DNA from 3 places in the Streptomyces sp. WMMB 714 genome. Region 2 is predicted to be linked to each of the others. Evidence: riboswitches for the same ligand, from Rfam matches in the RefSeq annotation. Region 2 holds a riboswitch; each other region holds the start of a gene.

Region 1 (10,424 bases), on a different contig from region 2:
ACGGGGTCCCTGGCGGGCGGACGGAAGAGCGGGGTGGGCAGCGAGATGAAGGAGTTCCGGCTGGACGAGTTGGAGGCCCAGCGGGCCGCCAACGACGGGGCATACCTTCAGTTCCTTCGCGAACGCCACATGTCGGCGGGTCTCTACGCCCTCGACCGCGGCACCGTCGACCCGCAGCAGCCGCACCGGCAGGACGAGGTGTATCTCGTCGTCAGCGGACGCGGGGCGATCACCGTCGGCACCGAGACGACCGCCGTCGCACGCGGCAGCGTCGTGTACGTGCCGGCCGGGACGCCGCACAAGTTCCACCACATCAGCGAGGACCTGCGGATGATGGTCGTCTTCGCGCCTCCTGAGAGCTGACACCGCCGGGTGCCGCGGGCCCGGGCGGTGTCAGCTCTCAGGAGGCGGCCGGACGGGCCGGGCTCAGGGTCGGCGTAGGGGGCGGTTCAGGGGAGGACCGGGGGCTCCGGCCCTCCCGCCGCGGACCGGCGAGTCCTAGCATCGGAGTCGGAAGGCGGCAGGACCTGCCGCGGAGTTCGCACTTCACCGGTCCGCACACGGGCCGGCCGGCCATCGGGAGCGGTTCAATGGACGCCAAGGGGATCATGAGAAGCCTGCCGTGGTGGGTCAAGTGGGTCGCGATCCCGCTGATCGCCGTCGCTGTCTTCGGCGGCCTGATCCTCAGCGTCGTCGGATTCCTCGTCGGGCTCCTCTTCAAGCTGCTGATCTTCGCCGCTCTGGTCGGCGGCCTCATCTACGTCGTGCGGCACTTCACTTCGGCTTCCTCCTCCTCCCGCCGCGACGACTGGTGACGGGAGCGGGCGCACCCTCGCGCCCCGCGTGAGCGGCCGCGGGCGCCGGGGAGGCGCCGCCCGCCGCCCCGGCCGCTGCCGGGACGGTGCCCCGGCGGTCCGCGGACACCACGAGCGCCGCCAGCAGCGTCGTGACCGGGACGGACGCGACGAGGCCGATCGAGCCGACGAGGGTGCGGACGATCTCCTCCGCCACGACCTCGCTCGTCGCCACCGTGGAGACGCTGCTGTGCGCGATGGAGAACAGCAGCATCAGCGGCAGTGCGGCACCCGCGTACGCCAGCACCAGCGTGTTGACGACGGAGGCGATGTGATCGCGGCCGATGCGCATGGCCGCGCCGTACAGCTTCCGCCAGCCCGCCCCCGGATCGGCCTGCTTCAGCTCCCACACGGCTGACGTCTGCGTCACCGTCACGTCGTCGAGCACGCCCAGCGAGCCGATCAGTACGCCCGCGAGCAGCAGACCCTGGATGCCGATGCCGGGGAAGAGACCGTGGACGAGGCCGGTCTGGTCGTCGGTGTTGCCCGTGAGCCGTGCCCAGTCGATGAAGAGCGAGCCGAGCACGCCGATGAGCAGCAGCGATATCAGCGTCCCGACCACGGCCACGGAGGTACGCGCGGAGAACCCGTGGCAGAGGTACAGCGTCGTCAGCATGATCGCGCTGCCTCCGACGACCGCCACCACCAGCGGATTCGAACCCTGCAGTATCGCGGGCAGGATGAAGAACGACAGCACTGCGAAGCTCACGGCCAGACCGGCCAGCGCGAGCATGCCGCGCATCCTTCCGACGAGTACGACGAAGAGCGCGAACACGCCCGCCAGCAGCACGACCGGGACGTCCCGGTCGACGTCGACGACGCTGTAGCGCAGCTCGCGAGGGGCGTTCGCCGCGTACGCCACCACCACGTCCTGCCCGGCCGAGTAGGTGCGGGTGGCGTCGGGCGGCACGACCTCGGTGAAGGTGTCCCCCTTGTCCTTGCCTTCGGCGACCTCGACGGTCGCCTTGCGGCAGGCGTCGCCCTTCCCGGCCCGCCCCTGCGCGCCGGACTCACCGGGCGGCTGACCGGGCTGGCCGGTGGGCGGCCGGACGTTCACGTCCTTGCAGTCGACGACCTTCACCGCCGTGACGCGTGCCGCGAGGGTGGGCCGGTCGAAGCCGAGGCCCGTGTCCTCGTCGTGGCCGGGGACCCCGCCGGGCCAGAGCGAGACGAGGCCGGCGGCGACGGCGACGGCGAAGGGGATGAGCACCGCCGCGATGACTTTCCGCAGGTGGCGGGAGACGGGGGCAGGGGGCCCGTGGCCGTGAGAGTGGCCGTGGCTGTGGGCGTGGCCGCTCGCGGGGGCGGGGGCGGGAGCATCCGCGGAGGAGCGGTCGCGGAGGCCGGCGCGGGCGGGGCCGCGGTCCGGGCCTTCAGCATCGTGTCCCGTGTTTCCGGCGGGGCTGCCGGGACGGAACGGAGGTGTCGGTGTCACGCCCCGATCATCGCAATACCGGAGGCGCTCTGGTCAGTCCTGTTGCCATAGCACTAGCGTGAGTACGCCTTTGCACATCGCGGGAGCTCCGAGCACGGGGCTGAGAGGGCGCTGACTTCCGTACAGCCGTTCGCGCGGAAACGGAGAAGGCTGCGCCGACCGCCGAACCTGTTACCGGGTAATGCCGGCGTAGGGAGTTGGTCGCATGACCATGCAGGATGCACACACGCCTTCGTCCGCCGCGTCCGGGCCCACCGGGCTCGGCTGGCACAAGGGCTACTTGAGCGGTTCGCGCCCCGACCTGCGGGTCCCGGTCCGCCGCGTGCACCTCACCGACGGCAAGGACGTCACGCTCTACGACACGTCCGGGCCGTACACCGATCCCGCCATCGAAACCGACGTGCGCCGCGGCCTTCCCCCGCTGCGCCAGAACTGGATCATCGAACGAGACGACACGGAAGAGTACGCGGGCCGTGAACTGCGGCCCGAGGACGACGGAATCAGGCACACCACTCCACGGGGAGGCGCCGTCCCGCGCGGCCGCGTCGGCGGCGGAGGCGAATCTGCCGGGCTCGACGGACTCGACGCCGTCTTCCCCGGCCGCGCCCGCAGGCCCCGCCGGGCACGGTCCGGCGGCCACCGGGAGGCCGTCTCCCAACTCGCCTACGCCAAGCGCGGCCTGGTCACGCCGGAGATGGAGTACGCGGCGATCCGCGAGAAGCGCACGCCCGAGTTCGTACGCGACGAGATCGCCGCGGGCCGTGCCGTCCTGCCCGCCAACGTCAACCATCCGGAGACCGAGCCGATGGTCATCGGCAGGAACTTCCTCGTGAAGGTCAACGCCAACATCGGCAACTCGGCCGTCACCTCCTCCATCGAGGAGGAGGTGGAGAAGATGACGTGGGCGACCCGGTGGGGCGCCGACACGGTCATGGATCTGTCCACCGGCCGCAACATCCACACCACCCGCGAGTGGGTGCTGCGCAACTCCCCCGTCCCCATCGGCACGGTGCCGCTCTACCAGGCGCTGGAGAAGGTGAACGGCAAGGCGGAGGAGCTGACATGGGACGTCTACAGGGACACCGTCGTCGAGCAGTGCGAACAGGGCGTCGACTACATGACGGTGCACGCCGGGGTGCTGCTGCGCTACGTCCCGCTGACGGCACGCCGCAGGACCGGGATCGTCTCGCGGGGCGGGTCGATCCTGGCCGCGTGGTGCCTGGCGCACCACGAGGAGAGCTTCCTCTACACGCACTTCTCCGAGCTGTGCGAGATCCTGCGCTCCTACGACGTCACCTTCTCCCTCGGTGACGGGCTGCGACCCGGCTGCGTCGCCGACGCCAACGACGCCGCGCAGATGGCCGAGTTGGAGACGCTGGGAGAGCTCACCCGCATCGCCAGGCGGCACGACGTGCAGACCATGGTCGAGGGCCCGGGCCACGTGCCCATGCACAAGATCAAGGAGAACATCGACCGCCAGCAAGAGGTCTGCGACGAGGCGCCGTTCTACACCCTCGGCCCGCTCACCACGGACGTGGCCCCTGGCTACGACCACATCACCAGCGGCATCGGCGCCGCCATGATCGGCTGGTGGGGCACCGCGATGCTCTGCTACGTCACGCCCAAGGAGCATCTGGGTCTGCCCGACCGGGACGACGTGAAGACCGGCGTGATCACGTACAAGATCGCGGCCCACGCGGCGGACGTCGCAAAGGGCCACCCCGGCGCCCAGGACTGGGACGACGCTCTCTCCGACGCGCGTTTCGAGTTCCGCTGGGAGGACCAGTTCAATCTGGCCCTCGATCCGGAGACCGCCCGGTCGTTCCACGACGAGACGCTGCCCGCGGAGGGGGCGAAGGTCGCCCACTTCTGCTCGATGTGCGGGCCGAAGTTCTGCTCGATGAAGATCAGCCGCGACATCAACGAGCGGTTCGGCCCCGGCGGCGGTGAGGAAGGTCCTCTCGGGCAGGAGGAGATCGAGGCAGGCATGCTCGCCAAGTCCCGTGAGTTCGCGGAGGGCGGCAACCGCGTCTATCTGCCCCTGACCGAGCGCTGACGGAACCCGGGTGGAAGGCCGGCCGCCCCGTCTCGAACGAACGGGGCGGCCGGTTCTGCGGGAGGACGGTCACGGCAGCGCTCTGAACTCCGGGCGCGACGCCGACAGTTCGATTCCCAGGGGCTGTCGGACGGGCTTCAGCAGGGCTTGATGCCCCGCACGCCCGCCCAGCCCGCGATGATGCGCTCCCTGGAAACCGTCTGTCCGGCGGGAATGGTGAGGCAGTCCTCGTCAGTGGTACCCGCGAGATCCAACTTGCGCTTCACCGCCTTGTTGTGGCAGTTGCGGATGTCGTAGTAGACGACCTTCAGGGGCCCGCCCGGCACGTCGCCCACCGTGTAGCTCAGTCCGCAGGGCGCCGCGGCCACGGCCTCCGATGTGCCGGCGACGACCATTCCCGATGCCAGTACCCCGACGGCTGCGGTGGAGACGGCGAGCCGCTTGAAAATCCTCTTCACAATGCACTCCTTTTCCCCTGGACCCACGGCCAGGAATTCGATGAAGTCTGGTGCCCGTGCCAGAGGACCGTCTCAGCCGCGGATACCGGAAGGCCAGGAGTCCGGACGCTTTCGGAGAACTTCGGATATCCTCGGACACCGGTTCCGGCCCGTGGCAGGCGAGGTTCCGATTCGCAGAGGCCAATTCCGTTCAAGTGGGTGCAGATGGTCGACGACAATGACGAACCGGACGCGCACGAGGTCCGGGCGGCCTTCTTCCGTGACATCCGGGCGCTGCGGGCCGGCGCCGGGAATCCCTCATTCCGCAAGATCGGCAACGACGCGCACTGCAGCCACGACACCGCTCATCGGCTGATCGAGCAGGAAGTGCTCGTCAAGCAGGTCAACGCGGTGGACATCGCCGCGGCCCTGGGCGGCGACAGGCAGGAGTGGGCGGCGAGATGGGCCGAGGCGAAGACGGCCGAGAAGCGGATCGGGGAGAAGAAGCCCGGGGGGCGGAGGCCCGCGACGACGGCAGCGGCTGTGACGGCGGCGGCCCCGGCGGAGACAGCGGAGACGGAGACAGCGGAGAAGGCGGCAACGGAGGCGGTGGCGGAGGCGGTGGCGGAACAGCCGGCCGCCTTAGTTGCCGGCCCCCCGTCCGCGTCCGAACCGTCCGCGGATGCCCCTGCCTCGCGCCGGTTCCGGCGTCCGCTGATCGCGGCGGCCGCCGTGACCCTCGTGTCCGCGGTCGCCGTCGGAATCGGCCTCGCGAGCGACGGCGGACGGGACGAGCGCTCCCGCCCGCTCTTCGCGGACACCTGCGACGGGCCGATAAACCTCGGCCGCCAGAACGACAAGTGCGTACGGGAGGTCCAGCTCCTGCTCAAGCGGGCGGGCGGTGAACTGGCCGTGGACGACTCGTTCGGGCCCGAGACGCTGAGACGCGTCATCGCATTCCAGGTCCTTGCCGGAATAACGCCGAACGGAGTCGTGGACGACACGACGAAACGGGCACTCTACGAAGAAAGGACGCACCTCAGAAGCTGGTCCGAGGAGCGCGTCGAGAAGCGAATTCGCGAAGTATTCGAAGAAGCACCGGACCGCGCGGTGGCAATAGCCCGCTGCCAGTCGAATCTGGACCCGCTGTACATCCTCTCCAACAACAACGGAACCCGGAACTGGGGGGTTTTCCAGCTTTACGAGGCCCGCGTCGAGCAGATGGGCGGCACACCGCGAAAGGCCCTGGACCCGGAATGGAACATCAAGGCCGCGCACCGCATGTGGAAAAAGCACCGCGACTTCCGCGACTGGCAGTGCGACAAGTTCGAGAAGACACCGGAGAAGTAGGGCCGCAGGGCGGCCCGGAGGCGACCCCGGAGGAGGGCGGACCGGAGGGCGGCCGGGTTCACAGCCGGCACGTGCGGACCCTGGACGGACGCACCGACCGCGTCACCGCACTCACGTGGACGCCTTCGGGCGACGCGCTCGCGGTGGCCGGGAAGCGGGGCGGTACGCCTTCGACGCGTCAACCACGGTCAGGGGACGGGCTCTTGAACGGGAGCCACGCATGTGACCACTGCCGCAAGTCTCCGGACGGCCGGTTGCGCGCTGCGCCCCGCATCAGGCATACGCCGAGGCACCCGCGCCCCGCACGCAACAGGCGGTTCGAGGCTCCCCCCTCATGCCTCGAACCGCCCGGTTCCACGGTTCAACGCGCGAAGAACCGTTCAAAACCAGGTTAGTTGACTCTGCGTCGATGTCCAGTGACTGTCGCGACATTATCGATATAGCTCTGAGGAGATTTTGGCCGACGTTCCGCATCCGCGGCGGGGCCGGTCCTGCGCCGCCGCGCGGGCCGCGGCGTACGACGGGCGTCCCGGCGGAGGAGTTTGACGCGTCCCACCGCGGGCCAGACCTCATCCATGGCCCATGAACGTCACGTGGTCAAACGCACCGCCCGCGCGGTCCTGCTCGACTGCGGCGGCACCGGTTCCGCCGGCGGCCCTGCTCCGGCCGCTCCGCACCTCGTCCTCATCAAACGCACCAAGCCCGGGCTGGAGCCGTACTGGATCACGCCGGGCGGCGGCGTCGAACCGGGGGTCGACCGCACCGTCGTCGAGGCGCTGCACCGCGAGGTGGACGAGGAACTCGGCGGCAAGGTCACCGACGTGGTGCCCGCCTTCGTCGACACGGTGCCCCACACCACGGAGAGCGGCGAGAGCGGCGTGAAGGTGCAGCACTTCTTCGTCTGCCGGCTGGTGTCCATGGACCTCTCCCGCCGGCACGGGCCCGAAGTGGACGAGCCGAGCGGCGAGTACGACATCGTGCGGGTGCCGTTCACCCGCGAAGGCGTGACCTCCGTCGACGTCGTGCCGCCGGCGCTCCGCTCCTACCTGGAGCGGAACATCGAGGGCGTCCTGGCGCTTCTGGCACCCGATCTGGGGTGAACGGCCCACGGCCGACGGGCAGTCCGGCCGTCAGACCGCAGTCCGCGGGGCTCCTCCGCCGGGGGCGGGCCCTCCGGCCGGGTCAGGCCCTCAGCCGAACCAGCCCTGGAACGTGCCCTGTCCACTCACCGCACCGCGTCGCTGCGCCTCGGCCAGCGCCGCCTCCGCCTCCTGCCGCCAGGCGTGCGGATCGGCACCGCGTACCCCTGCTGCCGCCCCTCGTGCGGCGATCGCTCCGGACGCCCCGTCTGCGGCAGTCGGCGCGCCCTGCGCCGGGGACGAGGTCGCCGCGAAACCTGCGGAGAGCGACGAAGGCCAGTCCGAGCTCCCCGGGTACGCCGAGGCGCCCTGCTGGGAACCGGCGCCGCGCTGGGCCGGGGGCGCGTTCAGCAGCCGTGGCGGCGGCGGCATCTCGGGAAGCTGCCAGGCCGATTCGCGGTCGCTCCCGAGCAGGCCGGTACCGGACGAGCTGCTCGTCGTCCCGGTCCCCGTGGCGGATGCCGTGCTGTCGGAGGCGTTCCCTGATGCGGAACCGGTCACGGCAGCCGCGCCGGTCCCGGCATCGGGCACGACGGGGTCCGCCGCCGCCGTCCCCGTGGTGTCCGTAGCACTCGTGGTGCCCGTGGTGTCGGCCAGGGACACGGGCTCGGGCACGCTTCCCGCCTCGGGCGACGCGCTTCCCGCCCCCGCCGGCTCCGCGGCCGACGACCCGGCCCCGTACACCGGCGCGTGGGACTCGCGGGCCCCGGACTCGTGGGCCTGCGCCCCGTGGCTCCGGGACTCGTACGCCTCTTCCCGCCCGTAGCCCGGCAGTTCGTCGTACGGGGACGGCGGCGTCTGCGTCTGCTGCTGCCCGCGTGACGCCGCGTACCCCTGCGCGGTCCGCGCCGCCGGGACGCGCTCGCGCGCTCCGGCGCCCTGGCGTGAGGTTGCGTGTGCGGCCCCGCGCTCGCGCGCGTCGCGTGCGGCGCCGAAGAAGTCCCCGCCCTTGCGCTTGTAGTCGTCCGTCCCCCACTCGCGGGCCGTGCGCTTCGGTGCGCGCTGCAGCTGGGGGATGTGCTTCGCGCAGTGGATGTAGGCCTCTTCGACCTCCACCCGCACCCACAGCTGCGCCTTGCGCCCGGGCACCGGGTCCTCGGGCAGCTCCGGGTGCGACATGCGGATCTCCGCGTCGCTGAGCACGCTGGCGCGGCCGTTGACGTGCAGCCCGATCCTGGCGCGGGTGAAGTCGATCAGCATGATGCCGAGGTGCGGGTTCTCCTCGATGTTCCCGAGGCTGGCGTGCACGCCGTTGCCCCGGTACTCCGGGTACACCAGGGTGCGTTCGTCCAGCACGTGGAGGAATCCGGGCGGTCCGGCACGGAAGCTGCTGTCGCACTCGCCGTGGCGGTCCGACGTGGCGAGGAAGAACATCTCCTGGCGCTGCACGAACTCGCGCATCCGCTCGTTGAGACGGTCCAGCACCTGCTCGTCGTAGAAGCGCTCCGCCCGGTCGGTGGTGCCCATCCGGCGCTGCAGCACGCGTTCACCGTCGCTGCCGGGGCGCGACGGCCCGCCGAAGAGCCCGGGTTCCTCGCGGACCGCACCGTCCCCGTTCAGCCGGGCTCCCGCGCCGTCCTCCTCGCGCGGGCCGCTTCCGGAGGCCGTTCGGTCGTGGCGGTCACGGCGCTCGAACCAGTGCGCTTCCGACTTCTCGTGCTCGTGCTGCGCACGCGCGTTCTGGCCATCCCGAGGATGTGCCCCATCAGCCTCTGCCACGCCGCTGACCCCTTCCCCTTCCTCTGCCAACTGCTCTGCTGCGCACGGAGTCCGCCGTGCTGTCCTGCTGTCGCTGTCGTGCCTGCCCTATGCGGTTCTGGCTGCCGCGGGCGCGGTGTGTGCGCACGTCCCGCGTGCCGTGCTCCGGACACTGCCTTCTGACGCCGCTACTCGCTCCCGACGTTCAGCTCCGCCACCGCGTCGTGCCGTATCCGGTGGGCCGGCACACCCGCCTCGACGAGGGCGTCCAGGCCGCTGCGGATCATGCCGGGCGGGCCCGACAGGTAGCCGACGTAGGAGTTCCAGGGGCCGTACTGCCTGACGGCGTCCGGCAGTTGACCGGACAGGACGTGCGCACGGCCCGCCCCCGGCCCGTTGACGACCACCGGCCGCACCGACAGCCAGTCGTGCCGCTCCTCCAGGCGCAGCATCGTCTCCAGGTCGTAGAGGTCGTGATCGCTGCGCGCTCCGTAGAAGACCTCGACGGGCCGTCTGCGGCCCTGCTGCACGACATCCTCCACCATCGCCCTGATGGGGGCGATCCCCGTGCCGCCGCCGAGACACAGCAGACCGTCGTCCGTGGAGTGGTCCACGGTCATGCCGCCCGCGGGAGGGCCGAGCCGCAGCACGTCGCCGGGACGGGCGCGGTGGACGAGCGCGTTGGAGACCCATCCTGTCGGTACGGCCTTCACGTGGAAGGTGAGCAGGCCGTCCGAGCGGGGCGAGGAGGCGAACGAGTAGTGCCGCCAGACCCTCGGCCACCAGGGCGTCTCGACGCTCGTGAACTGGCCCGCGAGGAACGGGTACGGCTGGTCGGGGCGCAGGGTGATCACCGCGATGTCGGAGGTGCGCAGCTCGTGCGAGACGACCTGCGCGTTCCACCACGCCGGGGCGCGCATCTCGTCCTCGGCCGCGGCGTCGATCATGACCTGCGAGATCAGCGTGTACGCGCGGACCCAGGCGTCCTCGGTCTCCTGGCTCCAGGTGCCGGGCGCGTACTGGGCGAGCGCGCCCAGCAGGCACTCGCCCACCGCCGGGTAGTGCTCGGGGCGGGTGCCGTACTTGCGGTGCCCGCGGCCCAGTCCGGAGAGGTAGCGGGTGAGGACGTCGGGGTCCTCGGCGAGGCGCACGGCGGTCAGCAGCGCGCGGAAGAGCCGGTCGCGCTGGGTGTCCATGGAGGCCGGGAAGAGCTCGCGCAGCTCGGGGTGCTCGACGAACAGCAGGGCGTAGAAGTACGCGGTCGCCGCGTCGGCTACGGGTTCCACCTCTTGCATGGTGCGGCGGATGAGCATCGCGTCGCGTGACTCGACGGGGTCGGCGTCCGGCGCGGCCGCCGGGGAGGACGGGCTCTCCGGCGCGGGCCCGTGGTGCGCTCCGGGGTCGGGGTGCCGGCGGGCCGGTTCCAGGCCGTCGTCGACGGTCGGGACGTCGAGC
Region 2 (10,424 bases):
CCGTGCCGAAGTTCAGGCCCGAGAAGTGGGACTTCCGGGTCTTCGGAGCGACGGCGGACGGCGAGAAGCACTCCTGGGACCACGAGCAGTTGTCGGCGCTGCCGTACGAGACCGTGGTCGCCGACCTGCACTGCGTGACCAAGTTCAGCATGACCGGCGTCGAGTGGGGCGGTGTCCTCGCCCGCGAGGTCCTGGAACTGGCGCCGCCCGCGGAGGACGTCACCCACGTCATGGTCTGGGCGGAGTACGGCTTCAGCTCGAACCTGCGCCTGGCGGACTTCGAGGCGCGCACCACGCTCTTCGCCACGCACCGCGCGGGCGAACTCCTCACCGCCGAACACGGGTTCCCGCTCCGGCTCGTGGTCCCGCAGCTCTACGCCTGGAAGGGCCCCAAGTGGGTGCGCGGCGTGGAGTACATGACCACCGACCGCCGCGGCTTCTGGGAGGAGCGCGGCTACCACAACATCGGCGACCCCTGGCGGGAGCAGCGGTACTCCTACCAGGAGGAACCCGGCGACGGCCCCGAGCTGTAGGCGCCCGGGCCCGCCCTCCGGGGAGCGGCACCCGGGTGCGGGTGCCCGGCCGGCGCGGACCGGCGGCCGGGCACAGGGCTCTCAGTGGTAGGCGTGGACCACCGCGTGGCCCCTGCCCCGCCCGATCAGCCAGCGGTTCACGGGTGTCGTGACGGCGAAGGCCACCGCGAAGGACGCCGCGAGGGACGCCCAGAAGAGCCCGTCCGCCAAGTGGGCGTCCAGCGCCCCGGGGACGAGCGCGAGGACCGTGTTGTCGGTGACCTCCATGACCACGATCGACACGGTGTCCGCGGCCAGGGCCACCTTGACGGCGGCCCGCAGCCCGAGTCCCGCACGCAGCACCGCGAAGACGGTGAGGCTGTAGCCGAAGACGAAGGCGAGAGCGATGGCCGTCGCCATGGTCGGCACGTCGTGCCAGCGCAGCGCGGTGCCGATGGCCATGCCGGCGACCTCGCCGGCCGCGCACCCGGTGAGGCAGTGCAGCGTCGCCCGTGCCGCCGTCCCCCAGGGGGCCGGAGTGTGCTCCCGCGTCATCCTCGGCCCTCCCGCAGTTCCTTCAGCCGCGCCACATCCGCCGCATGGCCCTCCTTGCGGCCGGGGGTCTCGATGACGAGAGGCACGCCCTCGGTGGCCGGGTGGGCCATCAGCTCGGCGAACGCCTCCGTGCCGATGTGGCCCGCGCCGATGTTCGCGTGCCGGTCCTTGTGCGCGCCCGCGACGTCCTTGGAGTCGTTCGCGTGGATGAGCTTGAGACGCCCGGGGCCCGTCACGGCCTCCAGCTCGTCGAGCGTCCGCTTCACCCCGCCGGGAGCGGCCAGATCGTGGCCGGCGGCGAAGACGTGGCACGTGTCGAGGCAGACACCGAGCCGCGGATGGCGGCCGAGGGCCTCGAAGTACGGTTCCAGCTCGCCGACTTGGGAGCAGAGGGAGAATCCCTGTCCCGCGGTCGGTTCGAGCAGCAGCCACGGATCGTCGTCCGTCAGGTCGTCGAGCACCGGCCGGAGAAGCAACTTCACCTGGGCGAGGGCGGTTTCGCGGGACCGGCCGCCGGTGGCCGCGCCCGTGTGCACCACGACGCCCCGCGCTCCGATTTCCCGGCCGCGGCGCAGTGAATGGCGAAGGGAGGAAACGGAGTTGTCCGCGGTCGCCTGGGTGTGCGAGCCGAAATTGATGAGATAGGGCGCGTGGACGTATGCGGGGATCCCGCGGTCGGCGCACGCGTCGCGGAATTTCTCGTCCTGTTCTGGCTTTCCGGAAGTCGTCGCCCAGCCGCGCGGGTTGGCCACGAATACCTGAACCGCTTCCGCGCCGATGTCGTCTGCATAGGAAATGCCAGAGGCGGCCAGCCCCCCTGCTACGGGGACGTGGCCGCCAATGGGATTGCGCTGTCGCTTGTCCGTCACACCCTCAGTATGCCGAGTTGACGTTGTCCATCGAACCGTAGCGGTCGGCCGCGTAGTTGCAGGCGGCCACGATGTTCGCCACCGGGTCGGTCATGTCGGTGGAGGTGCCCTCGACGTGGTAGGCGTCGAAGGTCGGCTTGATGGTCTGCAGCAGACCCTTCGACGGGGTGCCGTTCTGCGCGTTGATGTCCCAGTTGTTGACGGCGTTGGGGTTGCCGCCGGACTCGCGGATGATGTTCCGCTTGATGCCTTCGTAGGAGCCGGGGATGTTGTGCTTCTTCATGATGGCCATGGCCTCGCGGATCCACCCGTCCAGGTTGTTCGGGTAGGTCGGCTTGGCGGCGGCCCGCTTGGCGGCACGTGAGGCCTTGGCCTTCGCCTCGGCCTTGCGCTCCTTCTCCGCCTTCTCGGCGGCGGCGATCTTCTTGTCGGCCTGCTCCTTGACGGCGGCGGCGCGCTCGGAGGCCACGGCCTTCTGCTTGGCCACGCCCTCCTTCTGGGCCGCGACGACGTCGCCCGAGCGCTGGACGTCGGAGTCCAGGGTGCCCTGCTTGGCGGCCTTCAGCTCGGCCCTGTCCCGGGGCGAGTCGGGACTGGATGAATTCTGCGAGGCCGTGACCTTCTTGGCGGCCGACTGGGACTTGTCGCCTGCGTCCGCCGAGCCGGGAATGACGGTGAACGCGAGAGCTGCCGCACCGGCGGCCGATATACCTGCGGCGGAGATACGCGTGAACTTGGGGTTGCGGACGTAGCCGAGAATGCTGGGCATTGTGAGCGAACCTTTCAACATTGCGTGCGTCGCAGAGGCCGGGAAAGGCGGTGTACGCCGGGTTCGGGACCCCGGCGTATGCGACCGAAGGCAATTCTTAGAGGTTCGTAAAAGACAACACAAAGGTGTGACGTACTATCCCGGCTCGTTATCACCGGACGAGTTCCGGGCGGGGAAGGAGCTCATTTCCCGTGCTTCGCGCGCGAGATGGGGCGCTCCGGAGGCACTAAAGGACCTCGTACGTGATCCGGGCCGTATGTCCGGTGTCACATGCGGAGAGGGGTTTTCCCGGCTCCCGGACGGGAACCGGCCGCTGCTCCCGGGGCCTGAACGGGGCGGGAAGCTGCTGCTCCGCGCCCGTTTCCGCGTCTCGCGCGTGCCTCCCCTGCGGGCTCGTACGTTCCGTTCCCCGCGTGGGGGCTCGGTCAGCGGAGCCAGAGGGTCACGCGGGAGCCGCGCGGAGCTTCCTCGCCGGCGTCGGGGGACTGGTTGAAGACCTTGTCGCCGATGAAGAGGCGGCGCACGGTGACGTCGAAGCCCGCCTCCCGCAGCTTCCGGCGGGCCTTGTCCTTGCCCAGCTCCTCCACGTCGGGGACCTCCACCAGGTCCTGGCCCTTGGAGATCGTGATCGTGACGGTGTCGCCCTCGGCCGCCTCGCTGCCCTCGGACGGGGACTGGCGGGCGACCTCGCCCTCGTCCTCCTCGGAGAACACGCGCTTCTCGGCGACCCGTACCTTCAGCCCCTCTTCCTCGAGGTCCTCGCGGGCGCTGTCCTCGTCGTCCCCCACCACGTCCGGCACGTCGACCGGGGTGCCGTTGGAGACGGTCAGCGCCACGGGGCTGCCGGGGCGCAGTTCGGAGCCGCTGCCGGGCCGGGTGCCGACGACGGCCCCCTGCGCGGTGTCCTCGCTGAACTCGCGCTTCACCACGCCGGGCTCCAGGCCCGCCCGCTTGAGCTTGCTCTTCGCCTCGGCCAGCGGCGTACCGGCCAGGTCGGGGACCTTCACGATCTCCGGGCCGCGCGAGACGACGAGCGTGACGGTTCCCGTCCTGCGGATGCGGGAGCCCGGATCCGGGTTGGTGTCGATGACGTGCCCGCGGTCGACGCGCTCGCTGTAGTCGCGGCTGATCCTGACGTCGAGCCCGGAGCCGTCCATGACCTTCCGGGCCTCGGCCTCGGTCTTGTCCAGCACGGCGGGAGTGCGGGTGAACTGGCCGGAGTTGATGTACCAGACGCCCGTTCCCACCAGCATCAGCAGCACCACGGCGAGCGTCACGAGGAAGACCCGCCCTCCGGCGCGCCGTCCGCCGGGGCCGCCCTGGTGTGCGTGGGGCGGGTCGTCCGGCGGGGGAGCGGCGAAGCGGGCGGTGCGGTTGAGGTCGTCGTCGTTGCCGTGGCTGTAGGAGCCGTACCGGTCCGCGGGGCGGGGGAGCACGCTCGTACGCTCCTCCGGCCCGGCGTGGCCCGTCCCGACGCCCGTGGCCTGCGGGGGGACGGCGTCCAGCTCGGCGTCCGTGAGCAGCGCCCGCATGGCGCGGGTCTCGGAGAGCATCGCGCCCGCGTCGTACGGGCGGCTGTCGGGGTCGCGCCCGGTGGCCCGTGCGACCAGGGCGTCCAGACCCGGGGCCAGTCCCGGTACGGACGCCGAGGGGACGGGCATCGCTTCCTGCAGGTGCTGGTAGAGCACCTGGGCGGGCGTTCCTCCCGCGTGCGGTTTCGCTCCCGTGAGCATCTCGTAGAGCATCACGCCGCACGCGTAGAGGTCGGTACGGGTGTCGGCCGTGCCCTGCTCGATCTGCTCGGGGGCGAGGTAGGAGACGGTGCCGAGGATGGAGTCCGACCCGACGGACGTCTGACTGTCGACTGCCCGCACGAGACCGAAGTCGGCGACCTTCACGCGGCCGTCGTCGCCGATCAGCACGTTCTCCGGCTTCATGTCGCGGTGGACCATGCCGGCGTGGTGGGCGGCGCCGAGAGCCGCCAGCATCGGTTCGAGGATGTCGAGGGCGACGCGCGGCTGCAGTGCGCCGCGCTCGCGCAGTACGTCGCGGAGCGTGCAGCCCGACACGTACTCCATGGCCAGGTAGACGTACGTGCCGTCCGTGCCCTGGTCGTAGACGCCGACGACGTTGGGGTGCGCGAGGCGGGCCACGGTCTTGGCCTCGCGGATGAAGCGGTCCACGAAGGAGGCGTCGGCAGCGAGCGAGGGGTGCATGACCTTCAGGGCCAGCTCGCGGTCGAGCCGCAGGTCCACGGCGCGGTAGACCGTGGCCATGCCCCCGACGGCGACGCGTGACTCGACGCGGTAGCGGCCGTCGAGCACCTGGCCGACCGGCGGTGTCTCCCCGGCCGCTCCGGAGGAGTGGTCCTGAAGGCTCGTATCCATCGCGGACGAGTCTACGAGTCGTGCACCGGACGAAAATCCGTGGAGGGCCGCGGAACGGGCAATGAAGCCGAACGGTGACACGAATAGTCCGTATTGCCCTTTTTGGGTTTTAGATACGGAAAGTGTGTCCCGAATCCCGCATGGAATTCCGTGTCCTCCCGCACGGCGGGGACTCCCGGGCGCCCGTGCCCCTCTTCCCCGGGTCTTCCCCGGGCCTTCCCCAGGTCTGCCCGGGTCTCAGCCGCCGAAGGCGGGCCGCTCCGGGTCGAAGGCGGCGACGCCCTCCGTGGGTGAGGACGCTTCGGCGTAGTGGCGGCGCGGGATCCGTCCGGCCCGCCGGGCCAGCCGGCCGGCTGCCACCGCGTGCCTCATGGCCTCGGCCATCACCACGGGCTCCTGCGCCCGCGTCACCGCCGAGGCCAGCATCACCGCCGCGCAGCCGAGCTCCATGGCGAAGGCGACGTCCGACGCCGTTCCGGCACCCGCGTCGAGGACGACGGGGACAGTGGCACGCTCCGCGATCAGCTGGAAGTTGTGCGGATTGCGGATGCCGAGCCCCGACCCGATCGGCGATCCCAGCGGCATGACCGCCGCGCAGCCGGCGTCCTCCAGCTTCCGGGCCAGCACGGGGTCGTCGTTGGTGTACGGAAGCACGGTGAAACCGTCGTCCACCAACGTCTCGGCGGCGTCCAGGAGTTCGACGGGGTCGGGCAGCAGGGTGCGCTCGTCGGCGATCACTTCGAGCTTGACCCAGTCGGTGCCGAGCGCCTCACGGGCGAGCCGGGCCGTGAGGACCGCGTCCCCGGCCGTGTAGCAGCCCGCGGTGTTCGGCAGCACCTGGATGCCGTGCCTCTGCAGGACGGACAGGACGGAGCCCTGGACCCCCGGGTCGAGGCGGCGCATCGCGACCGTCGTCAGCTCGGTGCCCGACGCCAGCAGGGACTGCTCCATCACGTCGAGGCTGGGCGCGCCGCCCGTCCCCATGATCAGCCGGGAGGTGAACGAGCGGCCGCCTATGACGAGCGGGTCCCCGGCGGGGGGTGCGGCGGGCGCGGGGGCGGCCGGCGCGGCCTGGGTGAAGGAAGCGGTGTCTGTCATGGCGGGTCAGCCTCCCTGGACGGCTGTCAGTACTTCTACGCGGTCGCCCTGTACGAGCTCCCGGACGGGCCACTCTCCTCGCGGCACGACGGCCTCGTTCACGGCGGCGGCGACTCCGGAGGGCGCCGCCGTGAACGAGGCGACCAGCTCGCCGAGGGTGCAACCGCGGGCGACGTCGCGGGACGCGCCGTTCACCGACACGGTCACGGTCGCCGAGGGGGACGCGGAGGTCGTCATGGTGGTAGCTCCTGTCACGTGCTGCTGGTGGGCGCGGGCACGGAACCCGGTGTGTGGTCCGGTTGCTCCCGGGTGAACCTCGTGGGACTGAACGGCCGTACCAGCTCGGGAAGTTCGCCCGTGGCGAGCAACTCGCCCATGGCGTCGCCCGTGACCGGCGTGAGCAGGACGCCGTTGCGGTAGTGGCCGGCCGCCAGATGGAGGCCCGGCAGTGCGGTGGGCCCCAGCAGCGGCGCGTTGTCGGGCGACGCGGGCCGCAGCCCGGCACAGGTCTCCTCCAGCGGCAGCTCGGTCAGGCCGGGGACGAGCTCGTGGGCGTCGCGCAGCAGCTCGTACACGCCGCCCGCCGTGACGGTCGTGTCCCAGCCCATCTCCTCGCTCGTCGCACCGATCACCAGCTCGCCGGTGGCGCGGGGCACCAGGTAGACGTGGCCGCCGCGTACGACAGCGCGAACGGTGCGCGAGAGGAACGGGCCGTGACCGGACGGCGGCATGCGCAGCCGCACCACCTGCCCCTTGACGGGCCGCACCGGCGGAACGACGTCCGGCGGCATCCCCTCCAGCCGCGCCGCGTACGAACCGAGCGAGAGCACTGTCTGCGCGGCCCGCACCACAGTGCCGTCCTCCAGCACCACGCCGGTCGCCCGGTCGCGCTCGACGGACAGGTGCGCGGCGGACGCGCGGACGAAGCGCACCCCCGACCGCTCGCACGCTGTCAGCAGCGCGGCAGCCAGCCGCCGCGGGTCCACCTGGTGGTCGCCGTCCACGCGCAGCCCGCCCCGCACCGACGGAGCGAGCATCGGCTCCAGCCGGCGGCACTCCCTGCCGGAGAGCCACTGCGACTCCAGCCCGCACCGCTGCTGCAGCGCGTGCAGTTCCCGCAGGGCGGCGCGGTCGTCGGCGTCGAAGGCGGCGGCCAGGGTGCCGCAGGCGCGGTACCCGGTCTCCTCCCCGCTCGCCTCCTCGAGTTCCGCGGTGAAGTCCGGATAGCGCGCGGCCGAGGCGAGATTGAGGCCGAGCAGCGCCTCCTCGCCGTAATGCAGCTCGGTGACCGCGGCGAGCATGCCCGCCGCCACACGCGCGGCGCCGCCGCCCGGTGCGGGGTCCACGACAGCGACCGCCAGGCCGCGCTGAGCCGCTCGCCAGGCGGTGACGAGTCCGATGAGACCGCCGCCGGCGACCACCACGTCGGGACGTCCACCAGGGTGCGCCTCGCCACGGACAGTGGATCGGGCCTCTGGGCGTGCGACGGCGCCGGAGTCACGCGGGGAACCGGCGGTCTGCGGTGTGCTGCTGGGGCGCATGGAAACGCTGTGTCTCCCTTCGCCGGAATGACCCGGATCAGGTTCGTACGGTCGGAGGCCGCCCGCCTCCCTCTCAGCCCGGTGCGCCGGACTCCCGCGTATGTCGTCTCTGTTCGGCCGCCTCCTGCTCGTCGCGCAGGAGGCACCTCCGCCAGCGTACTGCGCCGTCCCGCAACTGTGGGCTGCCCCGTGCGGACAGACGCCCGGTGGCCGTCTCTCCGGGTGCGCGCAGCGGAATAGAGTTGGCCGTGTGAGCGACAGTCGGAGCAGCCAGCGGGTCGTCATCGTCGGTGCGGGAATGGCGGGAGCGCAGACGGCCGTCCAACTGCGCGAGCGTGGATGGCCCGGCGCGATCAGGCTGATCGGCGACGAGTCGCATCCGCCGTACGACAGGCCGCCGTTGTCCAAGGCGGTGCTGCTGGGCAAGGCGGAGGGCTCGTCCTTCGGCATCGACTTCGGCGCGCTCGACGTCGAACTGGAACTCGGGCGCGGTGTGACCGGCCTGCGCACGTCCGAGCAGCTGGTGGAGACGGGCTCCGGCGAGGTGCCCTACGACCAGCTCGTCATCGCCACCGGCGCCGCACCGCGCACACTGCCCGGCAGCGATGGCGTCGAGGGCGTTCATCTGCTGCGCACCCTGGACGACGCCGCCCGGCTCCGGCCCGTGCTTGCCGCACGGGGCACCGTCCTGGTCGTGGGAGCCGGCTGGATCGGCGCCGAGTTCGCCACCGCCGCACGGGAAGCCGGCTGCGCCGTCACCGTCGTGGAAGCCGCAGGGCAGCCGCTGCCCGGCGCACTGCCCGCGGAGGTCGCGTCGCACATGCGCGACTGGTACGCGCAGAGCGGTGCGGAGCTGCGCACAGGCGTCGCCGTGCGGGCAGTCGAACCCGGTGCCGTGCAGCTCGCCGACGGTACGCGGCTGAACGCCGACGCCGTGCTGGTCGGCATCGGCTCACGGCCCGCCACCGGCTGGCTCACCGACTCCGCCGTCGAACTGGACGAGCGCGGCGCTGTCCGGGCGGACGAGTGGCTGCGGACCTCCGCCCCGCACGTCTACGCGGTCGGCGACTGCGCGTCCTTCCCCTCCGCCCGCTACGGCGAGCGGTTGCTCGTGCACCACTGGGACAACGCCCTGCAGGGGCCGCGCGTGGTTGCGGAGAACATCACGGCCGAACGCTTCGCGGACAGTGCGGCGGAGCGGTCCGTCTACGACCCCGTCCCCTACTTCTGGTCGGAGCAGTTCGGCAGGTTCGTGCAGTACGCCGGACACCATGCGGCGGAGGACGAGACCGTCTACCGCGGCGACCCGACGGAGGCCGCCTGGTCGGTCTGCTGGCTGCGTGAGGGATCTCTCACCGCACTGCTGGCAGTGGGCCGCCCGCGCGACCTCGCCCAGGGCAGAAAGATCATGGAACGCGGGCTGAAGGTCGACGAAAACGTGCTGGCCGACGCGGAAACGCCGCTGAAGAAAGCCGTCAAGTAGACGAAGAAGCCCGCGCAGTGGCCGCCGCACAGTAGTGACTGTCACACCGGGATGGCACGCTGGAAGGCGTGACCGAGATTGATGCGAAAACCGATGCTCTCGTCCCCGCCTGGCTCACCCTCCCGGACGTCGCGGAGAAGCTGGACGTACCGGTGACCCGCGCCCGGCAGCTCGTCAAGGAAGGCCAGCTGATCGCCGTCCGCCGAGGAGAGGGGAGAACCCTCCAGGTCCCCGCCGACTTCATCGGCGCGGGCCGCATCGTGAAGGGCCTCGTCGGCACGATCACCCTCCTCAAGGACGACGGCTTCAGCGACGAGGAGATGCTGGAGTGGCTGTTCACGGAGGACGAGAGCCTGCCCGGCACCCCGGCGCAGGCCCTCCGTGAGAACCGCGGGACCGAGGTGAAGCGCCGCGCCCAGGCCCTCGCCGTGTGAACCGCCGCCGGACGGCCGTGTGACCGGGCGCCCGGGCAGCGGGCGCCCCGGCAGGCCGCGGTCCCGCCACCGCCCCGGGCCCGCGTAGCGCGACACAGCGCGGCGCACGGCAGTGCCCATGCGCTGCGGTACGTCCCGCGGCCCCGCGGCCGCACCCGTCCTCTCTCCCTCCGTCCGTCCGTCAACCGATCCACGGGCGTACGGGCCGGTGATCCGTCCGGCCCGTACGCCCCAGGGGTACGCCATGAGCACCGACGCCGACATACGCCAGCAGCTCGCCGACGCGCGGCTGTACCTGTGCACCGACGCCCGCAAGGAGCAGGACGACCTCCCGCAGTTCCTCGACGCGGTCCTGCGGGGCGGCGTCGATATCGTGCAGCTGCGGGACAAGTCGCTGGAGGCAGCGGAGGAGCTGGAGCACCTGGAGGTCTTCGCGGACGCCTGCCGCCGCCACGGCAAGCTGCTCGCCGTCAACGACCGCGCGGACGTGGCACACGCCGCCGGCGCGGCAGTGCTCCACCTCGGCCAGGGGGACCTCCCGGTACCGGCGGCACGGGCCCTCGTCGGCGACGACGTGCTGATCGGCCGCTCCACCCACGCCGAGTCCGAGGTCGACGCGGCGGTCAAGGAACCGGGCGTGGACTACTTCTGCACCGGCCCGTGCTGGCCGACGCCCACCAAACCGGGCCGTCCCGCCCCCGGGCTGCCGCTCGTGCGGTACACGGCCTCCCTCGCACCGGCGCGGCCCTGGTTCGCGATCGGGGGCATCGACGCTT
Region 3 (10,424 bases), on a different contig from region 2:
CCCGCCCCGATGGGGGGCAAGAAGCGCGCCGGCCGCGACCTGCGCGCCGCCATAGGGGTCGGCGTCAGCCTGGGCGCCGTCATCCTCGTCTCGCTGTTCTTCTACAAGCCGGTGTTCCTCGGCGTCATCGTCGTCGCCGTCGTCGTCGGACTGTGGGAGCTGACCTCACGGCTCACCGAGCGCAAGGAGATCCGGGCTCCTCTGGTGCCTCTCGCGGTGGGCGGCGCCGCGATGGTCATCGCGGGCTACGTACGGGGCCCGGAGGGCGCATGGATCGCCATGGCCCTCACCTCCCTCGCCGTCCTCGTCTGGCGCATGACGGAGTCGCCGCACGAGTATCTGCGGGACGTGACGGCAGCCGTCTTCGCGACCTTTTACGTGCCCTTCCTCGCTACCTTCGTCGCGCTGATGCTCGCCGCAGAGGACGGGCCGTGGCGCGTACTGACGTTCCTGCTGCTGACGGTCGTCAGCGACACGGGGGCGTACGCCGTGGGATGGCGGTTCGGTACGCACAAACTCGCCCCCAGCATCAGCCCCGGCAAGACGCGCGAAGGGCTGGGCGGAGCGATCGCCTTCGCCATGGCTGCGGGTGCGCTGTGCATGCAGTTCCTGATCGAGGACGGCAGTTGGTGGCAGGGCCTCCTGTTGGGGCTGGTGGTAGCTGTCAGCGCCACGCTGGGTGATCTCGGCGAGTCCATGATCAAGCGTGACCTCGGGATCAAGGACATGGGGACTCTGCTGCCGGGGCACGGCGGCATCATGGACCGTCTGGACTCGCTGTTGCCGACGGCGCCTGTCGTCTGGCTGCTCTTCGTGATCTTCGTGGGCAACGGCTGACGTTCGCGACCGCTCCCGCGTCCCGTCGCGGTTGGCGTGGTCGTTCGCTCACGTGGCGGCCGGCTCGTCGACAGCGAGCTCCAGCAGGGGCAGTACCCGTCCGGGAATCGAACCCGACGGTGCCGTCCCCACCCGCACTGCGCCCATCGCAAGGTAGAAGGCCTCGGCGTTCGGATCCGCGTCGATGGTCAGACGCGGGAATCCGGCCTGTCGCGCGGTGGCGAGAATCCGCTCCAGAAGCAGACGGCCGACGCCTCGCCCGATGAACTCCGGGTCGACGAACATCATGCCCACGGCGCCCTTCGGAGGTTCCCCGTCGAGGGATGCGAAACCGACTACGACGCCATCGTGCTCAGCTACGATCATGCGCCGCTCTGCCACCTCGTCGGGGCGGACGGCCAGTTCTTCCCTGCACGCGGCCACGAAGGCGTCGTCGTAACCCCAGTACGCCTTCGAGCGGAGCGCCAGTCCGGTCAGAAGCTCAGCCTCGTGTGCCTCGGCCGATCTGATGAGCATGGGCACTCCCGTCTTGAGTTCGATCAGCGGCGCCGCGAGCCGCAGGGTCGGCGGCGACTCCCGGGCGCCACTCGGCCACCTCACCAGACTTCGACGACGGCTCGCCTGCCGTTTTTCTCTGGCCGACGCTGACAGATCATGCCCGATGGTGACCGTCCGCACCCCGCTGTGGCCAGGGGCACCGTCACCCGTCTGCGACACTGATACGGCTATGCCGAAGCCCGGAGAACTCACTTTCGTCGCCCCCCGCGGAACCACCAGGCCGCCGCGGCATCTCGCCGATCTCGCTCCGGAGGAGCGTCGCGCGGCGGTCGCCGAGCTGGGCGAGAAGCCCTTCCGTGCGAAGCAACTTTCGCAGCACTACTTCTCGCGGCTGGCCCACGACCCCTCCGAGTGGACGGACATTCCCGCCGCGGCTCGCGAGAAGCTGTCCACTGAGCTCCTTCCCGAGCTGATGCAGGTCGTCCGCCACATCAGCTGCGACGACGACACCACGCGCAAGACCCTCTGGAAGCTGCGCGACGGGACGCTCGTCGAGTCGGTGCTCATGCGCTATCCGGACCGGGTCACCATGTGCATCAGCTCGCAGGCGGGCTGTGGCATGAACTGCCCGTTCTGTGCGACCGGGCAGGCGGGGCTGGACCGCAACCTGTCCACGGCCGAGATCGTGCACCAGATCGTGGACGGCGTACGGGCTCTGCGTGACGGCGAGGTCCCGGGCGGCCCCGCGCGGCTTTCCAACATCGTCTTCATGGGCATGGGCGAGCCCTTGGCCAACTACAAGCGCGTGGTCGGAGCGATCCGGCGGCTGACCGATCCGGAGCCCGACGGCCTCGCACTGTCCCAGCGCGGCATCACCGTCTCGACGGTCGGCCTGGTCCCAGCGATGCTGCGCTTCGCCGACGAGGGCTTCAAGTGCCGTCTCGCCGTCTCGCTGCACGCGCCGGACGATGAGCTGCGCGACACCCTCGTGCCCGTCAACACCAGGTGGAAGGTCCGGGAGGTGCTGGACGCCGCCTGGGAGTACGCGGCCAGGTCGGCTCGCCGGGTGTCCATCGAGTACGCGCTGATCAAGGACATCAACGATCAGGCGTGGCGCGCCGACCTGCTGGGTCGGCTGCTCAAGGGCAAGCCCGTCCACGTCAATCTCATCCCGCTCAACCCCACGCCGGGGTCCAAGTGGACGGCGTCCCGTCCAGAGGACGAGGCCGCGTTCGTGCGTGCGTTGGAGACGCATGGCGTGCCGGTGACTGTCCGGGACACTCGCGGGCAGGAAATCGACGGTGCGTGCGGGCAGTTGGCCGCCACGGAGCGCTAGGTACGCGACTGCGCGTCCCTCCGGCAGCGAGCCTGCTGGGACGGTGACCGTCACCAGCACCGGCGTCCGGTAAGCATCAGGCTGATAGCCTTCAAGCTGGAGTCTTGTCGCAGGCACATCAATCTGTGGCCGGGCTCGGATCAACAACAGCCGACAGGGGAGCGCACACAGCGCTGAGAGTGCGGACGCTCGTACGAAGACGGGCGGCCGCAGACCCTCGAACCTCGCCCGGGTCATGCCGGGTAGGAAGTCGATGAGCCGATGAGCAAGCACGCCCTGCGCCCAACTGCCGCCGTCACCGCCGTGATCGCCCTCCTGGGGCTTTCGACCGCATGCAGCAGTACCGACTCGGGTGGTGAGGACAGCAAGACGGTCACCCTCGTCACGCACGACTCCTTCGCGGTTTCGAAGTCGGTGCTGAAGAAGTTCACCTCTCGGAGCGGTTACCGGGTGAAGGTCCTGAGAGGCGGGGACGCCGGTTCCGCCGTCAACCAGACGGTGCTCAACAAGGGCAACCCGCAGGGAGACGTCTTCTTCGGGGTCGACAACACCCTGCTCTCCCGGCCGCTCGGCGAGGGCGTCTTCAACCCCTACGAGGCCGAAGGGCTCGAGAAGGTCCCCCGCGAACTGCAGCTCGACCGCGGTCGGCACCGGGTCACTCCCGTCGACTCCGGCGAGATCTGCGTCAACTACGACCGCAGCTACTTCGAGAAGCGCAAGCTGGACCCACCCGAGAGCCTGGCCGATCTCGCCGAGCCGGAGTACAAGAACCTGCTGGTCACTTCCAACGCCGCAACCTCCTCGCCGGGGCTGGGCTTCCTGCTCGCCACCGTCGACGAGTACGGGAAAGGCTGGAAGGACTACTGGAAGAAGCTGAAGGCCAACGGCGTCGAGGTCGTCGACGGCTGGGAGCAGGCGTACAACGACCGCTTCAGCGGATCGAACGGAGGAAAGGGCAAGGGCGACAGGCCTCTCGTCGTCTCCTACGCCTCCAGCCCGCCCGTCGAGGTCCTCGGCAAGAAGCCGTTGCCTGCCCAGGCACCCACGGGGATAGCCGAACAGACGTGTTTCCAGCAGACCGAGTTCGCGGGACTGCTGAAGGGGGCGAAGAACCCTGAAGGCGGCAAGGCGCTGCTGGATTTCATGCTGAGCAAGACCTTCCAGGAGGACTTGCCGCTGCAGATGTTCGTCAACCCCGTCCGTGAAGACGCCGACCTGCCGGAGCTGTTCACGAAGTACGGGGTTTCGGTCGAGGACGCTGCGGCCATGGACCCGTCGGAGATCGCCGAAAACCGCGAACAGTGGGTCAAGGCGTGGACGTCGCTCGTCGTGAAGTAGAGCTGTCCGAGGGCCGACCGGACAGCGCGACTGCCGGGGCAGAGCGGGCGGCCGACAACAGAGCCCGGCGTCGCCTGGGGAGGGCGCTGCCGCTCTGTCTGATGGTGGTGCCGGTCGTCTTCTTCGGGGTGCTGTTCGCCTATCCCGTGGCCGCGATCGTCGGCCGGGGCCTGCGGACGTCCGGACAGTGGCATCTGGGCCGGGTCAGACAGGTGCTGACCGATCCCGACGTGCTGGACGTGCTGTGGTTCACCGTGTGGCAGGCGGCTGCGTCCACTGTCTGCACGCTCGCCATCGCTCTGCCCGGGGCGTACGTCTTCGCGCGGTTCGACTTTCCCGGCAAGCAAATGCTGCGCGCTGTGGTCACGGTTCCGTTCGTCCTGCCGACAGTGGTGGTCGGTTCGGCTTTCCTCGCTCTTCTGGGGCGTGGTGGGGCACTGGACGAGTGGTTCGGCGTCCGGCTGGACACCAGCGTGTGGGCGATCCTGCTGGCCCACGTCTTCATCAACTATGCCGTCGTCGTCCGGACAGTGGGCGGCCTGTGGTCGCAGCTTGATCCACGGCAGGAAGAGGCTGCCCGTGTACTGGGCGCGGGGCGCCTCGCCGCGTGGGCGCGCGTGACCCTTCCAGCGCTGGCACCGTCGATCGCGGCGGCGGCACTGATCGTCTTCCTTTTCACCTTCACCTCCTTCGGCGTGATCCAGGTACTGGGCGGGCCGCGCTTCGCGACTCTGGAAGTCGAGGTCTACAGGCAGACAGCGGCTCTGCTGGACCTGCCGACCGCGGCGGTGCTGACACTGGTGCAGTTCGCTGCCGTGTCCGTGCTGCTCGCCGCTCACGCAAGGACCGTACGCAAGCGGCGCGCGTCGCTGAGCATGGTGCCCGCGGCGCAGACTGCTCAACGTCCGCGGAGCGGCGGCCAGTGGGCGCTGCTGGTGGCGGTGCTGGGTGTGGTCGCGCTGCTGGTTCTCGTGCCCCTGGGCATCCTGGTGGAGCGTTCGCTCGACGGCCCGCACGGCTACGGGTTGCAGCATTTCCGCGCACTCGGGTCGGCAGCCGGCAGCGGCACGTTCACGGTCGCCCCCGCAGCCGCGATCGGCAACTCTCTTGCCTATGCGGCTGTCGCCACCCTCATCGCCCTGTCCGTGGGCGGTCTTGCGGCAGCCGCTCTGACGGTGCGCGGGGCAGGCCGAGTCACCGAGCGGCTGGTGCGGGGATTCGACTCCATGCTGATGCTGCCGCTGGGCACCTCCGCTGTCACTGTCGGATTCGGCTTCCTCATCGCTCTCGACGAACCGCCCCTGGACCTGCGGGCGACCTGGATCATCGTTCCGCTGGCGCAGTCCCTGGTGGGGATCCCCTTCGTCGTGCGGACGATGCTGCCGGTGCTGCGAGCAGTCGACGTGCGGCTGCGTGAGGCAGCTGCCGTACTGGGAGCCTCACCGTTCCGTGCGTGGCGAGAGGTCGATCTGCCCCTGGTGCGACGGGCCGTACTGGTGGCTGCCGGTTTCGCTTTCGCCGTTTCGCTGGGCGAGTTCGGCGCGACGGTCTTCATCGCCCGGCCGGACGCCCCCACGCTCCCGGTCGCTGTCGCCCGCTTCCTCGGCCGGGCGGGAGAGGTCAACTACGGGCAGGCGATGGCCATGAGCACCATTCTGATGCTGGTCTGCATGTGCACCCTGCTGGTGCTGGAGCGCATCCGCACCGACCGTTCGGGAGAGTTCTGATGCTGCGACTGGACGGTGTGACCGTCAGCTTCGGCGGTGTGCGAGCGCTGGACGCCGTGGACCTGGAAGTCGACGACCACGAGACGGTGTGCGTGCTGGGACCGAGCGGAAGCGGCAAGTCCACGCTGCTGCGCGTCGTGGCCGGCCTGCAGCAGCCCGACACGGGCCGGATATGGCTCGCGGGGCGGGACCGGACACAATCTCCGCCGCACAAGCGCGGGGTCGGCCTGATGTTCCAGGACCATCAGCTGTTCCCGCAGCGGGACGTAGAGGGCAACGTCGCGTTCGGTCTGCGGATGCGGCACGCCGCAAGATCAGAGACCGCGGAACGCGTCACCGGACTTCTGGAGATGGTCGGACTTCCCGGTGCACAACAGCGCGCTGTCGCCACACTGTCCGGTGGTGAACAGCAGCGCGTCGCCCTCGCCCGCGCGCTGGCTCCCCAGCCTGATCTGCTGATGCTGGACGAGCCGCTGGGCCAGCTCGACCGTGTGCTGCGCGAACGGCTGGTCGTCGAACTGCGCGCGCTCTTCGACCGCTTGGGCAGCACGGTTCTGGCAGTCACCCACGACCAGGGCGAGGCGTTCGTGCTGGCCGACCGGGTGGTGGTGATGAACGAGGGGTGCATCGCCCAGGCGGGAACGCCCCTGGAGGTCTGGCAGCAGCCTGCCTCGGAGTTCGTCGCCCGGTTCCTCGGGTTCGACAACATCGTCGACGCGACGGTGCACGGGGACAGAGCCGAGACACCCTGGGGAAAGATTCCTGTGCCGGAAGGCACCCCGGGGGGCCCGTGCAAGCTGCTCGTACGGCCGACAGGGCTGCGGACGACCTCCGTGGAGGACGGGCTGCCCTGCACGGTGGAAGCCCGAACCTTCCGCGGTGGCGATGCGGCAGCGGTGACGCTGCTGCTGCAGCCCCGCCACGGCCCGCGTCTCGAAGCGTCCTGCGCGCTGAGGGAGGCACCGGAGGCGGGGACGTCCATAGGCGTCGCCTTCGACGAAAAGGAAGTCGTCCGGATCAGCGCCTGAGCCGGAACGCCGGAACTCCGGAACCGGGTACGCGTGCGTCAACTCGTCTCTGCGGAACCGCCGGACAGCCGGGCCAGCGCCGCCGGCACGTCCTCGACGTCGTCGACCAGGGCGATGCGCGAGGCCATCGGCCGTCCGTGCGCGAGCGACTGCAGCAGCGGCCAGCAGGGCAGCGTGCGGACCCAGTGCTCCTCGTTCACCAGAACCATCGGCGTCGGGGCACCGCGCGACTGGTAGTAGTTGGGCGTCGCGTTGTCGAAGATCTCCTGCACGGTGCCCGCCGCGCCCGGGAGGAAGACCACGCCCGCGTTGGACCGTGCCAGTAGCCCGTCCTCACGGACCGCGTTGACGAAGTACTTCGCGATGTGCTGGGCGAACGCGTTGGGCGGTTCGTGACCGTAGAACCATGTCGGGATGCCGACCGATGTGCCACCCGCGGGCCAGCCTTCCCGCACGGCGAACGCCGCTCGTGCCCATGTGCCGACGGACTCCTCGAAGGACGGCGCGGCCGAGAGCATCTCCAGCGACTTCTCCAGCATGCCGTCGTCGAAGGCCGCTGCGTACGCGCCGAGGTTCGCCGCCTCCATGGCGCCGGGGCCGCCGCCGGTGGCGACCGTCAGGCCGTCGCGCGCGAGGACACGGCCCAGGCGCGCTGCGCCCGCGTAGGCGTCGGTGCCGCGTGCCAGCTTGTGGCCTCCCATGACGCCGACGACCCGTGCGCCCACGAGGTGTTCGTCCAGCGCGTCGGAGACCGCGTCGTCGTGCACGGCGCGGAGCATCGAGGAGAAGACGTCACCGTCGTTCTTCGTCCGCTGGAACCAGGCGTACGAGCGGGCGTCCGGTGTGTGCTCATATCCCTCATCCAGCCCGCTGAACAGTTCCTCCGGGGAGTACAGCCGACCCCGGTAGGGGTTGAACGGCAACTGAGGCACGGGCGGAAAGACGAGGCCTCCCCGCTCCTGCACGCCGACGAGTGCTTCGGCGGACATCGCGCAGCCGAGGAAGACGGCACCGTCGGACTCCGCGTGGAGCAGCGCCTTCGTACGTTCACGCAGATCGACTGACTGCACCCGCCAGCCGCTGAGGCAGCCGGTGGCTTCGACGACGTCGTCGAACTCTTCGAGGCTCTCTATCTCGTGGTCGAGCATCCCGTCAGAGTAGGCGCTCCGCATCCGAGGCGGATCAGTACGGCGGAATGGGAACGGGACCGCGGTACGCACCGGCGGTCCCGTCCTGCTTCACAGTCCTCACGACTGTGCGGCACTCACGACGTCAGAGGAAGCGCGGCGAGTTGGGCGACCGCGTAGGTGAGCGAGCCCAGTACGACGGCCAGCAAGCACAGGCGGAGTGCGACCGCTCCCCTCAGTACGCGACGGGGCGCGCCGAGCCGGACGAGGGCCGCGTTGGCGGAGGACCGGAAGGCGCGGGTTTCGGCTGCGGCAGTCAGCGCACTGGCCAGCACGCAGAAGACCACCAGCGCCGAACCGAGAATGGTGAGCGGGCCGAGGAGGCGCGCTCCGTCCTCCGGGGCCCGTGCGTACAGTTCTCCCGCTGCCAGCGCACCCGCGGCCACAGCGCACAGGACGCCCAGGGGCCGGCCGAGCCGCCTCGCTTCGCGCTGCAGGACACGGCCTGACAGCAGCCGTACGGCACCTGGCCGGCCCACCGAAAGGAGCCATCCGCAGAGCTGCGTGAGGCCGGGCCCGGCGAGGATCAGCCCCACAGCGGTCAGCAACCAGCCGCCCAGCACACCCGGTACACTGTTGGAGAGGACGCTCGACAGGGGCAGCGGCTTGGGGGACCGGCTGGCGTAGGTCTCCATCGCCAGCCCCGCCGCGATCAGCGCCGTGCCCCACGGCAGCGTCGCTGCTGCCGGCAGCGGGCCGTGAGTCGTACGGAAGGCCGGTTCGTCACGCTGCGGGATCACATCGGCCGGTGCCAGCGCGTCGCTGCCGCCTCCGGCCGCCATGACCCCGGAGGACACCGTCGCGCCTCCGGTGCCGGCGGGCGCAGTGGCTGCGGCGACCGCCGGTGCCACTCGGGGACGCGTCGCCAGCGCAGCGCCCACTCCGGCGGCCACCGGCGGCAGAGCCAGCAGTACGAGAGTCGCAGCCACGGGCAGCGGCTGTTCTGCTGCGAGGAGCCGTACAGCCGCACCGTCGAACGGCAGGGTGGCCAGCTGCCCCCGCAGATGCAGGTAGACGACCAGCGCGATGCCACTGCCCAGCAGCGCGGACAGGGCGGTCGACGCCGCGGCGAGCAGGGGGACACGGGCGGGTCCCACTCCCGCGACGTCCAAGGCGGACCGCGACCGCGAACCGGGTTCCGTACGCGCAACGGCCGCGGCGAACTGCACCGCCGCGGCGAGCGGCACGGCGCACCAGACGAGCCGTACCAGGGAAGCGCCGGAGTCCTGGGGGTGGGCCAGGGCGTAGCTCAGCGCGGCCAGCAGAAGGAAGGTCACGACAGCCGTCGCGCAGGCGACGAGCAGACGGCGCAGCAGCGTGAGGGGAGAGCCCCCGCGGACTAGACGGAGAGCGAGCACGCGGCACCCTTGGAGTCTTCGCCGTCCGAGTCGGTGCCGGACGCGGCCACCTTCTCGCCGCCTGTGCCGCCGTCCCCGTCCGTTCCGTCGCTCGCGTCCCGTCCAGGACCGGAGGAGACGAGACCGTTGAGCCGTCCGTCGACCAGCGTCAGGTTGCGGTCGACGAGTGTGGGCCCTGCCGCGTCCGCTGCGAACGGGTCGCCCGCGGTGACCTTGGGCAGCATCACTGCCGGGTCGTGGGTCGTCAGCACGACAGTGATGTTGTGCGACCGTGCGGCAGTCGTGAGGGTGCGCAGCACCTGTGCGCGTTCCACTTGGTGCAGCGGAGCCGTGGGCTCGTCGGCGAAGACGATCGCCGGTGCGGGAGCGAGCGCGCGTGCGATGGCGACGTGCTGGCGCTCGGACTGCAGCAGAGCGGAGGGACGCTTTCGCGCGCAGTCTCCGACGTCCAGCCTGTCGAGCCAATCGATCGCCGCCTTGCGCGCTGCGCGGTGGCCGGCGCCGAGCAGCAGCAGTGGCATCGCGGCGTTCTCCCAGGCGGTCAGCTCCGGGATCAGCTGCGGTTCGCTGCCGACCCATCCGAAGCGGTCCCGGCGCAGCCGTTCACGGGCGGTACGGCTGAGTGTGTGCATCGGGACGCTGTTGAACCAGATCTCCCCGGCGTTGGGCGTCAGTTGACCGGACAGGCAGCTGAGCAGTGTCGACTTGCCACTGCCGCGCGGTCCGGTGACGGAGACGATCTCACCCGCCTGAACGCCGATCGAGACGCCTTGGAGGGCGGGAGACCCGCCGTACGAGTAGTGCAGTCCGCGTGCCCAGAGCACGTCGTTGTCCGGCGGTGCTGCCACCGAGGGCACCTCCACTCATGCTGGTCCCTGCCGGTCCCTGGGTCCTCTGGACGGGTGAACGAGGGCCCGGGACGTCGGTCACAGGCACCGTAAGGAGAGCCGGGCACGCATACGGCGCCATCCGGCCGGGCACGGCGCAGATTCCACCGAACGGGCCCGCAGATGGACCAGTAGTCCGGACAGGGGCCGGACGGCGGACGCCGGACGTACGGGCAGGGCTGTCAGGGTCGGTCGGCGGGCAGATGGGTGGGGGCGAACATCCTGAGC

The links. A riboswitch is a leader RNA that binds a small molecule or an ion and turns the genes downstream of it on or off. The one in region 2 is predicted to bind thiamine pyrophosphate.
Region 1: it holds a riboswitch for thiamine pyrophosphate, as region 2 does, so the genes downstream of both, thiC (phosphomethylpyrimidine synthase ThiC) here and thiO (glycine oxidase ThiO) in region 2, are expected to answer to the same signal.
Region 3: it holds a riboswitch for thiamine pyrophosphate, as region 2 does, so the genes downstream of both, H181DRAFT_RS15425 (thiamine ABC transporter substrate-binding protein) here and thiO (glycine oxidase ThiO) in region 2, are expected to answer to the same signal.

What each region holds. Positions count from the first base shown of each region.
Region 1 covers NZ_FMHJ01000004.1:57,066-67,489, forward strand. Annotated here, with positions in the region: gene H181DRAFT_RS08000 (cupin domain-containing protein) at 46-363, shown strand; gene H181DRAFT_RS08005 (DUF5326 family protein) at 591-815, shown strand; gene H181DRAFT_RS08010 (YibE/F family protein) at 775-2,289, opposite strand; TPP riboswitch at 2,359-2,502, shown strand; gene thiC (phosphomethylpyrimidine synthase ThiC) at 2,495-4,345, shown strand; gene H181DRAFT_RS08020 (hypothetical protein) at 4,483-4,803, opposite strand; gene H181DRAFT_RS08025 (peptidoglycan-binding protein) at 5,008-6,132, shown strand; gene H181DRAFT_RS08030 (NUDIX domain-containing protein) at 6,708-7,232, shown strand; partial or broken gene H181DRAFT_RS29830 (pyridoxamine 5'-phosphate oxidase family protein) at 8,178-8,738, opposite strand; gene H181DRAFT_RS08040 (globin domain-containing protein) at 9,158-10,424, opposite strand, start outside.
Region 2 covers NZ_FMHJ01000005.1:136,022-146,445, forward strand. Annotated here, with positions in the region: gene H181DRAFT_RS10750 (sulfite oxidase-like oxidoreductase) at 1-533, shown strand, start outside; gene H181DRAFT_RS10755 (DUF4396 domain-containing protein) at 615-1,067, opposite strand; gene H181DRAFT_RS10760 (deoxyribonuclease IV) at 1,064-1,936, opposite strand; gene H181DRAFT_RS10765 (transglycosylase SLT domain-containing protein) at 1,941-2,705, opposite strand; gene pknB (Stk1 family PASTA domain-containing Ser/Thr kinase) at 3,131-5,092, opposite strand; gene H181DRAFT_RS10775 (thiazole synthase) at 5,330-6,190, opposite strand; gene thiS (sulfur carrier protein ThiS) at 6,197-6,427, opposite strand; gene thiO (glycine oxidase ThiO) at 6,442-7,731, opposite strand; TPP riboswitch at 7,729-7,839, opposite strand; gene H181DRAFT_RS10790 (NAD(P)/FAD-dependent oxidoreductase) at 8,030-9,214, shown strand; gene H181DRAFT_RS10795 (Rv2175c family DNA-binding protein) at 9,283-9,648, shown strand; gene thiE (thiamine phosphate synthase) at 9,893-10,424, shown strand, end outside.
Region 3 covers NZ_FMHJ01000007.1:277,924-288,347, forward strand. Annotated here, with positions in the region: gene H181DRAFT_RS15410 (phosphatidate cytidylyltransferase) at 1-837, shown strand, start outside; gene H181DRAFT_RS15415 (GNAT family N-acetyltransferase) at 886-1,353, opposite strand; gene rlmN (dual-specificity RNA methyltransferase RlmN) at 1,565-2,671, shown strand; TPP riboswitch at 2,817-2,937, shown strand; gene H181DRAFT_RS15425 (thiamine ABC transporter substrate-binding protein) at 2,933-4,009, shown strand; gene H181DRAFT_RS15430 (ABC transporter permease) at 4,111-5,736, shown strand; gene H181DRAFT_RS15435 (ABC transporter ATP-binding protein) at 5,736-6,764, shown strand; gene H181DRAFT_RS15440 (LOG family protein) at 6,803-7,912, opposite strand; gene H181DRAFT_RS15445 (hypothetical protein) at 8,029-9,309, opposite strand; gene H181DRAFT_RS15450 (ABC transporter ATP-binding protein) at 9,291-10,157, opposite strand; gene H181DRAFT_RS15455 (thiamine pyrophosphate-binding protein) at 10,379-10,424, opposite strand, start outside.